2 regions of the Mesorhizobium sp. M0678 genome follow, and region 2 is predicted to be linked to the other one. Evidence: riboswitches for the same ligand, from Rfam matches in the RefSeq annotation. Region 2 holds a riboswitch; the other holds the start of a gene.
The links. A riboswitch is a leader RNA that binds a small molecule or an ion and turns the genes downstream of it on or off. The one in region 2 is predicted to bind cobalamin.

Region 1: linked by a shared signal. The riboswitch ahead of metE (5-methyltetrahydropteroyltriglutamate--homocysteine S-methyltransferase) and the one ahead of NKI29_RS30130 (CbtB domain-containing protein) in region 2 are both predicted to bind cobalamin.

The regions. Positions count from the first base shown of each region.
Region 1 covers NZ_JAMYPT010000029.1:40,179-45,736, reverse strand. The annotation lists partial or broken gene metE (5-methyltetrahydropteroyltriglutamate--homocysteine S-methyltransferase) at 1-1,441, opposite strand, end outside; cobalamin riboswitch at 1,537-1,737, opposite strand; partial or broken gene NKI29_RS29935 (MFS transporter) at 2,236-3,860, opposite strand; gene NKI29_RS29930 (transposase) at 4,151-4,828, shown strand; partial or broken gene NKI29_RS29925 (adenosine kinase) at 4,861-5,558, opposite strand, start outside.
Region 2 covers NZ_JAMYPT010000030.1:34,026-39,583, forward strand. The annotation lists gene mgtE (magnesium transporter) at 1-263, shown strand, start outside; gene NKI29_RS30110 (MerR family transcriptional regulator) at 402-788, shown strand; gene NKI29_RS30115 (methyltransferase family protein) at 808-1,314, opposite strand; gene NKI29_RS30120 (heparan-alpha-glucosaminide N-acetyltransferase) at 1,331-2,329, opposite strand; gene NKI29_RS30125 (aromatic ring-hydroxylating oxygenase subunit alpha) at 2,548-3,741, opposite strand; cobalamin riboswitch at 3,883-4,079, shown strand; gene NKI29_RS30130 (CbtB domain-containing protein) at 4,116-4,295, shown strand; gene NKI29_RS30135 (CbtA family protein) at 4,311-5,093, shown strand; gene cobU (bifunctional adenosylcobinamide kinase/adenosylcobinamide-phosphate guanylyltransferase) at 5,086-5,558, shown strand, end outside.

The sequences.
Region 1 (5,558 bases), on a different contig from region 2:
AGCTCAGCTGGCCCTTCGCATGAGCGGCCCGTGCCCTGCGTACCTGCGGCGTCTGCGGGAAGGACCCGATGGTCGTCGTCGGGAACGGCGGCAGCCCGAGCGTGCCGGCCTGGACTCTGGAGCGCTCGGCAAAAGCGCTCTCTCGTCGCTTCATGCTGTCGTCAATGCTGGCGATCCGCCCCTCAACCAGCGGGTCATGGATCTTCGTGGATGTCACGCGAGTGGCGGCAGCCTCCGCAGACGCTTTCAACGCGCCTGCCACCGCATCCCTGCCTTGGGACAGGGCCCGGGCAAGCAACACCAACTCGTCGGTCTTCTGGGCCGCGAAGGCGAGCCACGACCTGATGTCCGCGTCGAGTTCCGTCTCCATGCGGAGGTCGATCGGCACATGCAGCATCGAGCAAGAAGGCGCGATCTCGACGCGGTCCAAGGGCCAGCCGGCGACGATCGGTTTGATGCGGTCGAGAATGGCGGGCAGGTTCGCACGCCAGACGTTGCGGCCATCGATCAAGCCAAGCGAGAGCACCAGATCCTTCGGTGCGAGCCGACCCACCGTTTCCAGCTGCTCGGGAGCGCGCACGAGATCAATATGCAGCCCGGCCAGGGGCAAAGAAACTGCGGTTTCGAGATTGTCTCCCAGCGGCCCGAAATACGTAGCCAGCATGATCTTCAACTCGGGCGCGGCTTTTGACAGCTGGCCATAGGCGAATTCGAACGCAGCTCGTTCGTTCGGGTTCAGATCGAGGACAAGCGCTGGCTCATCGATCTGCACCCAGTCGGCTCCCGACAGCTTCAGCCTCTGCAGGAGTTGCTCGTAGACGGGCAGCAGCCTCGGCAGGAGCGCGATGGGATCGAATCCTTCGGCAGGCGATTTCGCCAGCTTGAGGAAGGTGATCGGTCCAAGGATGACTGGGCGTGTGTGAATGCCGAGAGCTTTAGCCTCGAGGAAGTAGTCGACCGGTTTCGTCGACGAGAGGGCGAACGTCTGATCATCGTCGAGTTCCGGCACAATGTAGTGATAGTTGGTGTCAAACCACTTGGTCATTTCCATCGCGGTTACATCAGGCCCATGAGCCGCCTGCTGGTGACCAGCGTGTCCACAATCCTCCGTCTGACCCTGGTTGCCGCGCGCCATTGCGAAGTAGATGTCAAGTGGAACCTCGCCGCTATTCCAGCCGTAACGGGATGGAACGGCGCCGACCATGGCTGCGGTGTCGAGCACATGGTCGTAGAGCGAGAAGTCGTTCGACGGGATTTTCGACACGCCGCGATCGTGCTGCTCCTCCCAGCTAGCGGCACGGAGCGCCTTCGCGGTCGTGAGAAGGTCGGCAGCGGACGATTTTCCGGACCAGTAGCTTTCAAGCGCGAATTTCAGTTCTCGCCGACGACCGAAGCGGGGCACGCCGAGCGTTGCTACAGGAATTTGCTGAGAGACAGTCATGCCAGACCCCGATGGTTGGGGCGTCGGTGACAAGGAAGGCGCTAGCAGGCCGGCACGAACGCCAGGCTGCAGCGGCCACCGAGACACCCCGCCCGTGGACGTAATTCGCCGTGGCAGGTCTCCTGGCTCGCGGGGTCATAGCCTCTACCCGTCTTCCCAAGGCTATTCGCCTCAGTGACATGAGTGGGGTTGGCTCGCCGCTAACAGTTGCGGGGGCAGCGCCGGCATCGCACCGGCTTCCCTCTTAGCTCCGCTGCGGCAGCGCCGTACGGAGAACCACGACGCGGGAGACAATTACAACAGTTCGCTTCTTTGTCAACGCCGCATAAAGAAATGTTTATGTCGTTATGTTAAATTTCCGTTGGCATGTTCCAAAGGTCGCCTCGAAAGCGAAAACTGTGGAAGCCTTGAGCGGCCGGTAAATCAAATCAATGACGCACGGCGCCCTTGTCCAGGAGGATAGGAGTTCGTCGGCTCCCGGCGGCAAACATACCGGCAAGCGCTGTGGTGCTGCTTCCCGCATCATGCGAACGCCACCTCGGCATCGAACTTCGGCTCCGAGGTTCCGACCGCTTCGTCGGTGATCTGCTCGCGACCATATTCGGCTCAATGGCGAGGCTGTTGCCTAGGAAGCTGTTGGCCGTGATGCCCTCGGTGATACGACACAATGATTTCGAGGGGAGCACCCGAGGCCCGGCGCAGCGGCGTGTTGCGAAGTGATCGAGGCCAATGTCTCGACCTGCTTGTTCGCAGCCCACCGGCTCAAGGTAACCGGCTCAAACCAACGGGCCAGCTCAAGTCCTGTCCAAATGAGGCCTGAGCGGCAAATCGTCGTGCACGCGCACGGTTTGGCGTTCGATCTTGTGATGCGTCTTGGGCGGGCAATCGCCACGGTGCAGCGCTTCCAGGCGCGCAACGATTTCGGCGTCATCCTGGGTCTGCCTGTTGTTGTGGCGAACATACTCGACCCAGGTTGGCACATGATAGCACTCGGTCCATAGTTCGGGCTTTTCCAGGTCACGCAGCAACGCCCATTGTCTGGCGCCATCTCGCAGCCGGGCTTTTCGCCACGATGTCATCACACTGAGAAATTCTGGGACATCTCTCTGATCGATACGATAATCGACCATCACCATGATCGGACCGCTTCGTGGCCGCAGATCAAGTTGCAGCGTCGGTTCGCTGAACTTGTTGGTCGGATCCAGATTGAGCGTTTCGAAATCCGGCTGACGCAGAACGATTCCCATCAGTCCACCAATCACAAGAACCACGCTGGCGACGAGGAAGGCTCCCGAAACACCTTGGACATCCGCCAGTTCGCCCCAAAGCCAGCTTCCCGCCGCCATGCCGCCGTATGTGGCCGTCTGATAGAGAGACAGGGCGCGTCCAACCACCCACCGCGGCGCCGAAAGCTGCACTGTGACGTTAAACAGCGAGAATGATTGAATCCAGGCCGCACCGGCCGGCATGAGGAGGAGACAGCTCAGCCAAACGTGCTCACTCCATGCCAGAAAGAAGCAGCTGATCGCCAGTATAAAGAACGCACCGCGAATGACCCATTCGTTGGAGAGAACTTCTCGGACCCGCCCAATGAGGAGCGCGCCGCAAATCGCTCCCAGGCCGAAGAAGCCGAGCATCACGCCGTAGGTGACTGCGGTCCCTTTGATCTGTTCGCGAGCGACCAACGGCAGGAGAGCCAAAATGACAACGGCGGTGAGGCCGAAAATGAAACTCCGGCACATCACCTTGAGAAGGTTCGGCGACAAGAGCACGTAACGGAAGCCCGCCGCCATCGCACTGCCGAAAGCCTCCCGCGGCAGCGCTTGTCGTGCCCGTACCGCTTTCCACCGCAACAGCGCAGCGATCAGAGCGAAGTAGCAAAAGACGTTAAAGAGGAACGCGAAGGCCGCACCGGCTGTGGCCACGATTAGGCCGCCAATCGCCGGCCCGATGCTGCGCATGAGATTGTAGCTCATGCCGTTGAGCGCAACCGCGCTAGGCAGGTGTTCGCGAGGCAGGATATCCCCCATCGAGGCTTGCCAAGAGGGATCGTGCAATGCCCAACCACAGCCGATCAGGAAGGTGAGACCCAGAAGGATCCAGGGTGTCATTTCCCCCGCATAGGTCAGGAACGCCAGGAAGGCGGATACGCAGACAATCAGCAGTTGCGCAGTCAACTCCGGCGACGGTCAAAGTTGTCCGCGAGCGCTCCCGCCGCGAGCGAGAAGATCATGTAGGGGAGGGTGGTCGATGACTGGACGAGCGCCACCATTCCATGGGAGGTGGCGATGCTGGTCATCAGCCAAGCCGCCGCCACACCTTCCACTAGGGTGCCAAGGTTCGAAACGAGTGCAGCCGACCATAGCGAACGGAAGGTCTTGTGCTGAAAAGGTACGAGTGAAGATGTTCTCTTCGCCATTGTGGGAAGCTTCGGGATCGAGCGCGGGGCTGGATTTGTTTCGCCTCACTCAACCATGGCCTCGCCGTACAAGCCAAGCTGCCACAGTGGCGCGCCTGCTAACCCAGAAAACTTGGCGGCCTTACAGGCATGCGCAGGACGCGCGAAGCCGCTCAAATCTCCCCAGATGGGTCAGCCACCGAAGACCGGCATCACTTGCCCGTTGAGCGGCTATACGATAATGCTCCGCGCTAAGCAGGAAGCGCCAAAAATTCGAGCGGCGACTTCATTCTCCTATTCAGGAAGGAACTATGAGGCGGCAGACGCGACCATTCACCGTGGAAGTCAAACAAAAGCGCAATTATGAAAAATCCGCACGTTCCATCTGGGGCAATTTCGACATCGCCGCGGCGATGGCCGAGACAACAAAGGAAGTCGAGCCGTTAAATCGTCAGCTTGTTGACTCTACTGTAGTGGCCCTTGATGCTGAACCTTTGCACAAACCGCGAGTGGAGCATTTCATGGCCAATCCCCTGGAAACCGAGTCAGCAGTAGTTCATAGCGCACCGGCAGACAAAGCGGAAACGCCAAAACCGAAGACGAGAGCGCGGCGGTCGAGGAAGCCAGAAGCTGAGGCGAGCGCGCCTGCCCGCAAGGAGGGCGCCAAGCCGATATCCGCGACCACTGAAGCACCGCCGTCAGCGCGAACAGGCCGAAAGAGCTACTCCGCGAAGGATCGTGCCCAGAAGCTGGCGCAGATCGAGACCTCGATCGGCGGCGGCGCTACTCTCAAGAGCGCGGTGAAGCAAGCCGGCATCTCGGAACAGACATATTATCTTTGGAAGAAGGCGGCGGCGCCGGCGGCGGACAGTGACGGGCTGAAGGATCTCGTCGCGCTCGAGGAAGAAAACAAGCGGCTAAAGAGCCTGCTTGCCGATCGTCTCCGCAAGGAGAATGCGGAACTGAAGAAAAGGCTCGGGCTGGATTAAGGAGGGTGGGCAGCTGGTTCTTGGCTCGCCACCTACAGTAATCCCGCCTGCTCCGCCTCTCGGCGCAGATTCTGCCGTGGCCTTGGGCCGATCTGCTGGATGACCAGTCCGGCCGCCAGCGAGCCGAGATCGCCGCAATCCTTGAGGCTGCGGCCTTGCGTGTAGCCGTAGAGGAAGCCGGCGGCGTAGAGGTCGCCGGCGCCGGTGGTGTCGACCAGCTCGCGGATCTTGCTCGCATTGATGGTCACGGTCTCGTCGCCGCGCACGATCACCGAGCCCTTTTCCGAGCGGGTGACGGCGGCGATCTTGCAATCCTTGCGGATCTGCGCCAGCGCCTCGTCGAAGGACGCGGTCTGGTAGAGCGACTTGATCTCGTGGCTGTTGGCAAAGACGATGTCGACGGTGCCGGAGCGCATCAGATCGAGGAATTCGTCGCGGTAGCGGTCGACGCAGAACGAGTCCGACAATGTCATCGACACTTCGCGCCCGGCGGCATGGGCGAGCTTCGCCGTCTGCCGGATCGCCTCCTTGGCGCGCGGCGGGTCCCACAGATAGCCCTCGAAATAGGTGACCGCGGCGCCCGACGCCTTGCCTCCGGGCCGAGCTCGACGCAGGCGCCGAGATAGGTGTTCATCGAGCGCTCGCCGTCCGGCGTGACGAAGATCATCGAGCGCGCCGTCGGTGGCTCGCCGCTGAGCGGCCTGGTGTCGAAGGCGACGCCCTGGGCATG
Region 2 (5,558 bases):
TCAACGGCATCATCTTTGCCATCCTGATCGGCCTCGTCGCTGCTGCCTGGTTCCACGATCGCAATCTCGGCGGCATCATTGCGGCCGCGATGATCATCAATATGTTCGTGGCGGCTCTGGCGGGCATCCTTATCCCGCTGCTGCTCGACCGCTTCAAGATCGATCCGGCTGTGGCTTCGGCGGTTTTCGTCACCACGGTCACCGATGTCGTCGGTTTCTTTGCCTTTCTCGGGCTCGCCACATGGTGGTTCGGCGTGCGCTGAACGTCACCTCAATTGACTTTTACGTAAATGCCATGCGAGGCTTTGAAGGTGCCTTGTCCGCCGATTCTGGTACGCGCCTGGGCGCCGGCGGCGCCGGCCAGTTGGAACTCGCGGCGTGGCCGGGGCATTGGAGTGACGATGCGGGAATATTATTCAATCACGGAGCTGACCCGCGAATTCGACGTGTCGACGCGGACGTTGCGCTTCTATGAGGACGAAGGGCTGGTGCAGCCAGTAAGACGCGGCCGCACTCGGCTGTTTCGTCCGTCGGACCGGCATCTCATCCGCCAGATCATGCGCGGCAAGAGGCTCGGCTTCTCGATCAACGAGATCCGCGAAATCATCCAGATGTACAGGGAGCCGCCCGGCGAGGTCGGCCAACTCAAATTGATGATCAAGCGCATCGAGGAAAAGCGCGAGGATTTGCGCCAGAAACGCCGCGACCTCGAAGAGACGCTGGCCGAGCTCGATCAGGCAGAGGAATCCTGCGTCGAGCGGCTGGTGGAACTCGGCGTCACCACATGAGCGTGGCGTCAGCGCCGGCTCAAATCCAGCGCCGCACCCTTTTGGCGTAGTCCCGGTATTTCTTGCCGAATTTGGCCGTCAGCACCTTCTCCTCGCTCTCGATCGTCAGCTTCTGCGTCAGGAACGCCGCGATGACCGCCAGCGGCAGGAACCAGGCGATCCCAGTGACAAAGGCGAGGCTGACCAGCAGCAGCGTGTTGGCGAGGTAGATCGGGTTGCGGCTGACGGCGAAGGGTCCGGTAGTCACCAGATGGTCAGGCACGCCGTTCGGGTTGAGCGTCGTCTTGGCGCGGATCATGGTGCGGATTGCCGTGAACCAGAGCGCGGCAACCGCCACCAACCCCACAAGGCCGGCGGCGAACAGGATGTCGCCGAGAAGATCGCCGATCCACGGTAGCGGATAGAACAGCCCTAGCGCGACGCTGACGATGATGGCGGCGATATAGATCAGCGGCGGCCATGGGATGTGCCCCAGCCTCGGCTGCCCAGGATTTTGCTGCACGGGTTTCGGGTGACTGTCGCTCATTATTGTCCTCCCTCGATTAGCGCGTTCCCGGTTCCGCCGCCTCGGTTTGGGCGGTGCAGGTGCCGGCGAGCTCGCCAATATGCGCCTTCCACTCCGGGGACTGGTCGTTGCTGTAGAGCCGGTCAAGCGAGGCTTCGCCCTGGAGAGTGTCCAGCATGCAGGCACAATAGCTGGAGCAGAACTCGGTGTCGCGTGCCTGCTCGCAGGATATCTGGCAGGATTTCAGAAAACTCACCTCCCTGGTTTCGGCCTGCGCCGGCATGAATTGCGAAAACAGCCAGACCGAGCCGATCAGCACCGGCTGATGGATCAGATAGAAGGCAAGGCTGTGCCGGCCGATGAAGACCAGCGGATTTGCCCAGCGGCCGGGCGCCAAGGCCGACAGCCGCGTCAGCGCGCCGGAGGTGGCGGCGAGCTTGGTAACCGCGATGCCGGCAAGTACGGCGCCGAACCAGGGCAGCAGCGGAACGTAGTCGTTGGAGCGCGGGTTGGTCGCCGACAGGCCGACCCACCACAAAGCCGGATGATCGAAAAGCTCGGATCGCAGGTAGAAAGGCGCAGCGATAACGAGGGCCGCCACGGCAAGCGTCAGCAGCGCCGGGAGGCGCAGGAACGCCAGGCCGAGCAGGCTGGCGAGCGCGATCTCGTGCAATATGCCGAAGAAGATGAAGCCGTCGGGCGTGGCGATGCGGGTGACCAGCGATATTGCGAGCGCTGCCCCGGCAACCATGGCGAAGCGCTTCCAGAAGCCGGTCCAGCGGATTTTCTTGCCATGGGCGAGATAGAGGCTGATGCCGACCAGGAACAGGAAGCTCGAGGCGATGCAGCGCGCGTAGATTTTCCACCAGCCGAAGGCGGTGAGGCCGGGATCGGTGTAGCCGAAGAATTCGAGGTCCCAGGTGAAATGATAGCTCGCCATGGCAAGCAAAGCGATGCCGCGTGCAATGTCGATAGCGGCGATGCGCTTCGACTTCGGTTGATCCTGAACGGCTGCGGTCGGCGTGTCGATGCTCATGGTCTCGCTGTCTTGGTTCAGCCCCGGCAAGACGACTATCACGGTTGCCACCGTCAAAAGAAGCAGGGCCTTGCGTCGCGTTGGTACCGGTCGGCATCAGAGCTGCTTTAGGCCAAAGCCGGAAAGCCTTTGGCCGGCGTGCTGGCGTTTTTCGGACTGGGCGCGGTTTTCGCGACACTCGGCCTGCTGGCGGCGGCCTGAGGCTTCGTCACCTGGCGCTATCTGCCCAAATCGCTTTGATGTTCGAGCGCCGCATGGCGCTCGCGCACCCAGTTGTGGAAGCGGTGCAAGTCGTATTCCTCGGGCATCAGTACGCCGGCCTTGTGGCGCATCGAGCGCAGGCCCATCTGGTTGACCTCGCAGATATCAGCATCCTCCTCCAGCACCTGGGTACCGAAGGCGACGATGTTGTCGATATCCGCGGCCGGATCGGCGAGCGCTTCGGGCGAAAAAAGCCATTCGGCGGTAAGTTCGGTCTGCTCCGGCCCAAGCGGCACCAGCCGCACGGTCCTGACATAGTCGACATGGCCGACGACGAACATCGACGGCATGCTGGTGGCATAGGTCTGCCCGGCGGCACGCTCGCCCGGCGTCAGGCCGGAAAAGACCGAGCCGTGGACGCGCCCGTCGCGCGACCAAGTTTCGGCCCCGGCCCGCAAGCCGCCGGCAAATTCCGGCGCGTCATTGTCGGCGTGGCGCGCCCATTCGGGGTCGTCGTGCCGGCCCATCAGGCCGCGGCCATAGATCGGCACCAGCCGCGACAGGTCCTTGTGGACGCCGGGGCAGTGCAGGCACTCGTTGAAATTTTCCCAAAATACCTTCCAGTTGCAGTTTATCACCTTGCGCAGCACATGGCCGCTCAGCAGCGTTTCCAACGGCCAGTTGGCGAGGCTGCCGGATGCCGGATCGAAGGATGTTTCAGCCGAGCCGGCAGCGTCTTCCGCCAGATTGACGAAGACAAAACCGCGCCACACCGAAAGCGCGACCCGGTAGAGCGGATGATCGGCCTTGTCGAAGCCGTCCGGCAGCGATTTCGACGGCACGCGCACCAGATCGCCGTGCAGCGAATAGGACCAGGCATGGTATGGGCAGGTGATGAACCGCGCCTTCAGCCGTCCTTCGCTCTGCTGGCAAAGCTGCGAGCCGCGATGCCGGCAGGTGTTGTGGAAGGCGCGCAACTCGCCGGTCTCGTCGCGCAGCACGACGACCTCCTGCGTGCCTATGCGGAACGTCCTGAAAGCCAGCGGCTGGGCAAGGTCGGCCTCGCGGCAGACGAGCAGCCAGTTGCGATACCAGATGGCCTCGAGATCGCGCTGATAGGCCGCGATGTCCCAATAGGCTGATGACGGCAGCGTCGGCTCGGCCCGCGTCAGGCCGTTGTAGGGACCGCGCTCATTCGGGCTGGGTTGCATGCCGGCTTCCTCCCCATCCGCCAGCCGACACCCGGCTGCGAAAATTGTCAATCGCGGCGCCGGCCGACCGGGCTTGGCGAGGCGGCGCATTCGCCACACGATCCGGCGGAATTTGGTTTGCCGGGCGCGGCGATTCTGCCTATAGTCGCTGATGTCGTCGGTTCCGTTTGGAACCAAGAGGGAATGCGGTGAGGGCAAGTTGTTTGCCCAATGCCGTGGCTGCCCCCGCAACTGTGTGCGGTAGTCCTCTCCATATGCCACTGAAGGTTCGCCTTCGGGAAGGTGGGGAAGGGCGCTGATCCGCGAGCCAGGAGACCTGCCGGCGACAGGAAACTGACTTCTATGCCCTCGGGTGGAGGGCGAAAGGACAAGACATGAATACCGCTTCCGTTTCGCTCGGCGCTTCCGCCTCCTCGCAGTCGCGTCTCATGCAGCTGGCGCTTGCTGCATTCCTCGGCATTTTCGTCATGGGCTTTGTCGGCTTCTCGCATATCGATGCGGTCCACAATGCCGCGCACGACTATCGCCATTCGATGGGCTTTCCCTGCCACTAACAAGGGGCTGACATCATGACACTGTTTCGCAACGTCGTGTTCATCGCGGCGATCGCAGGGCTTGTGGCCGGCGTGGCTCTCGCCTGCATGCAAGCCTATGCCACGGTGCCGCTCATCCTAAAGGCGGAAGTCTACGAACAGGCCGGCGGCGGCCATGACCATGCCGCGGCACCTGCGACACCGGCTGAAAACGCCGCGGGCATGACGGCTATGAGCAGCGCCGCGCCGGCACCGGCTGAAGCAATGGCTCCGGCGGAAGACGAAGGCTGGGCGCCGGCGGACGGTTTCGAACGCTTCGGCTTCAGCGTCGTTGCCAATATCGTCACCGGCATCGGCTTTGCGCTGGTCCTGGTTGCGGTTTCGGAATTCGCCGGCGGCATCGGCAATTGGCGCCAGGGCCTGTTCTGGGGGCTGGCCGGCTTTGCCGCATTCACGCTGGCGCCGGGCCTCGGCCTGCCGCCGGAACTGCCGGCGATGCCGGCGGCCGACCTTGTCCAACGCCAGTTATGGTGGTGGGCAACAGTGGTGGCGACAGCGGCCGGTCTCGGCCTTATCGTCTTCCGCAGATCGCTGCCGCTGGTGGCTCTTGCCGTGGCGTTGATCGTTGCGCCGCATATCGTCGGCGCGCCGCAGCCCGATAGCTTCGAGACGGCGATCCCGGAAGGCCTGCACCACCAGTTCGTGGTGGCGGTGACGCTGACCAATCTGGTGTTCTGGCTGGTGCTCGGCGCGGTCGTCGGCGTGGTGCGCGGACGCTTCACCGGCACGGCGACCAGCCTGCGCGACAGCTTTGCCTGACCGCGCTGCCGGGGCACTGACCCTGGTCATCGGCGGTGGGGGCGCCGCCAAGAGCGCGCATGCCGAGAGCCTGGTGACGGTCGGCCCGCTGCCTTGGAGCTATATCGCCACGGCGCAAGCCTATGACGACGAGATGCGCCAGCGCATCGCGCTGCACCGCTCGCGCCGGGGCGCCGGCTGGACGACCATCGATGCGCCGCTCGACCTTGCCGGCGCGATCGGAGCGCTGCCTGACGGCCAGCCGGTGCTGATCGACTGCCTGACGCTGTGGCTGACCAACCATATGCTGGCCGACCATGATGTCGAGGCCGAATGCCGGAGGCTGGCCGATGTGCTGTCGCGGCCGCGTGGGCCGTGGTTCGTGGTGTCCAACGAGGTCGGCCAGGGCATCGTGCCGGACAATGCGCTGGCAAGACGGTTTCGCGACGCCGCCGGCCGGCTGAACCAGGACGTCGCGGCTGTTGC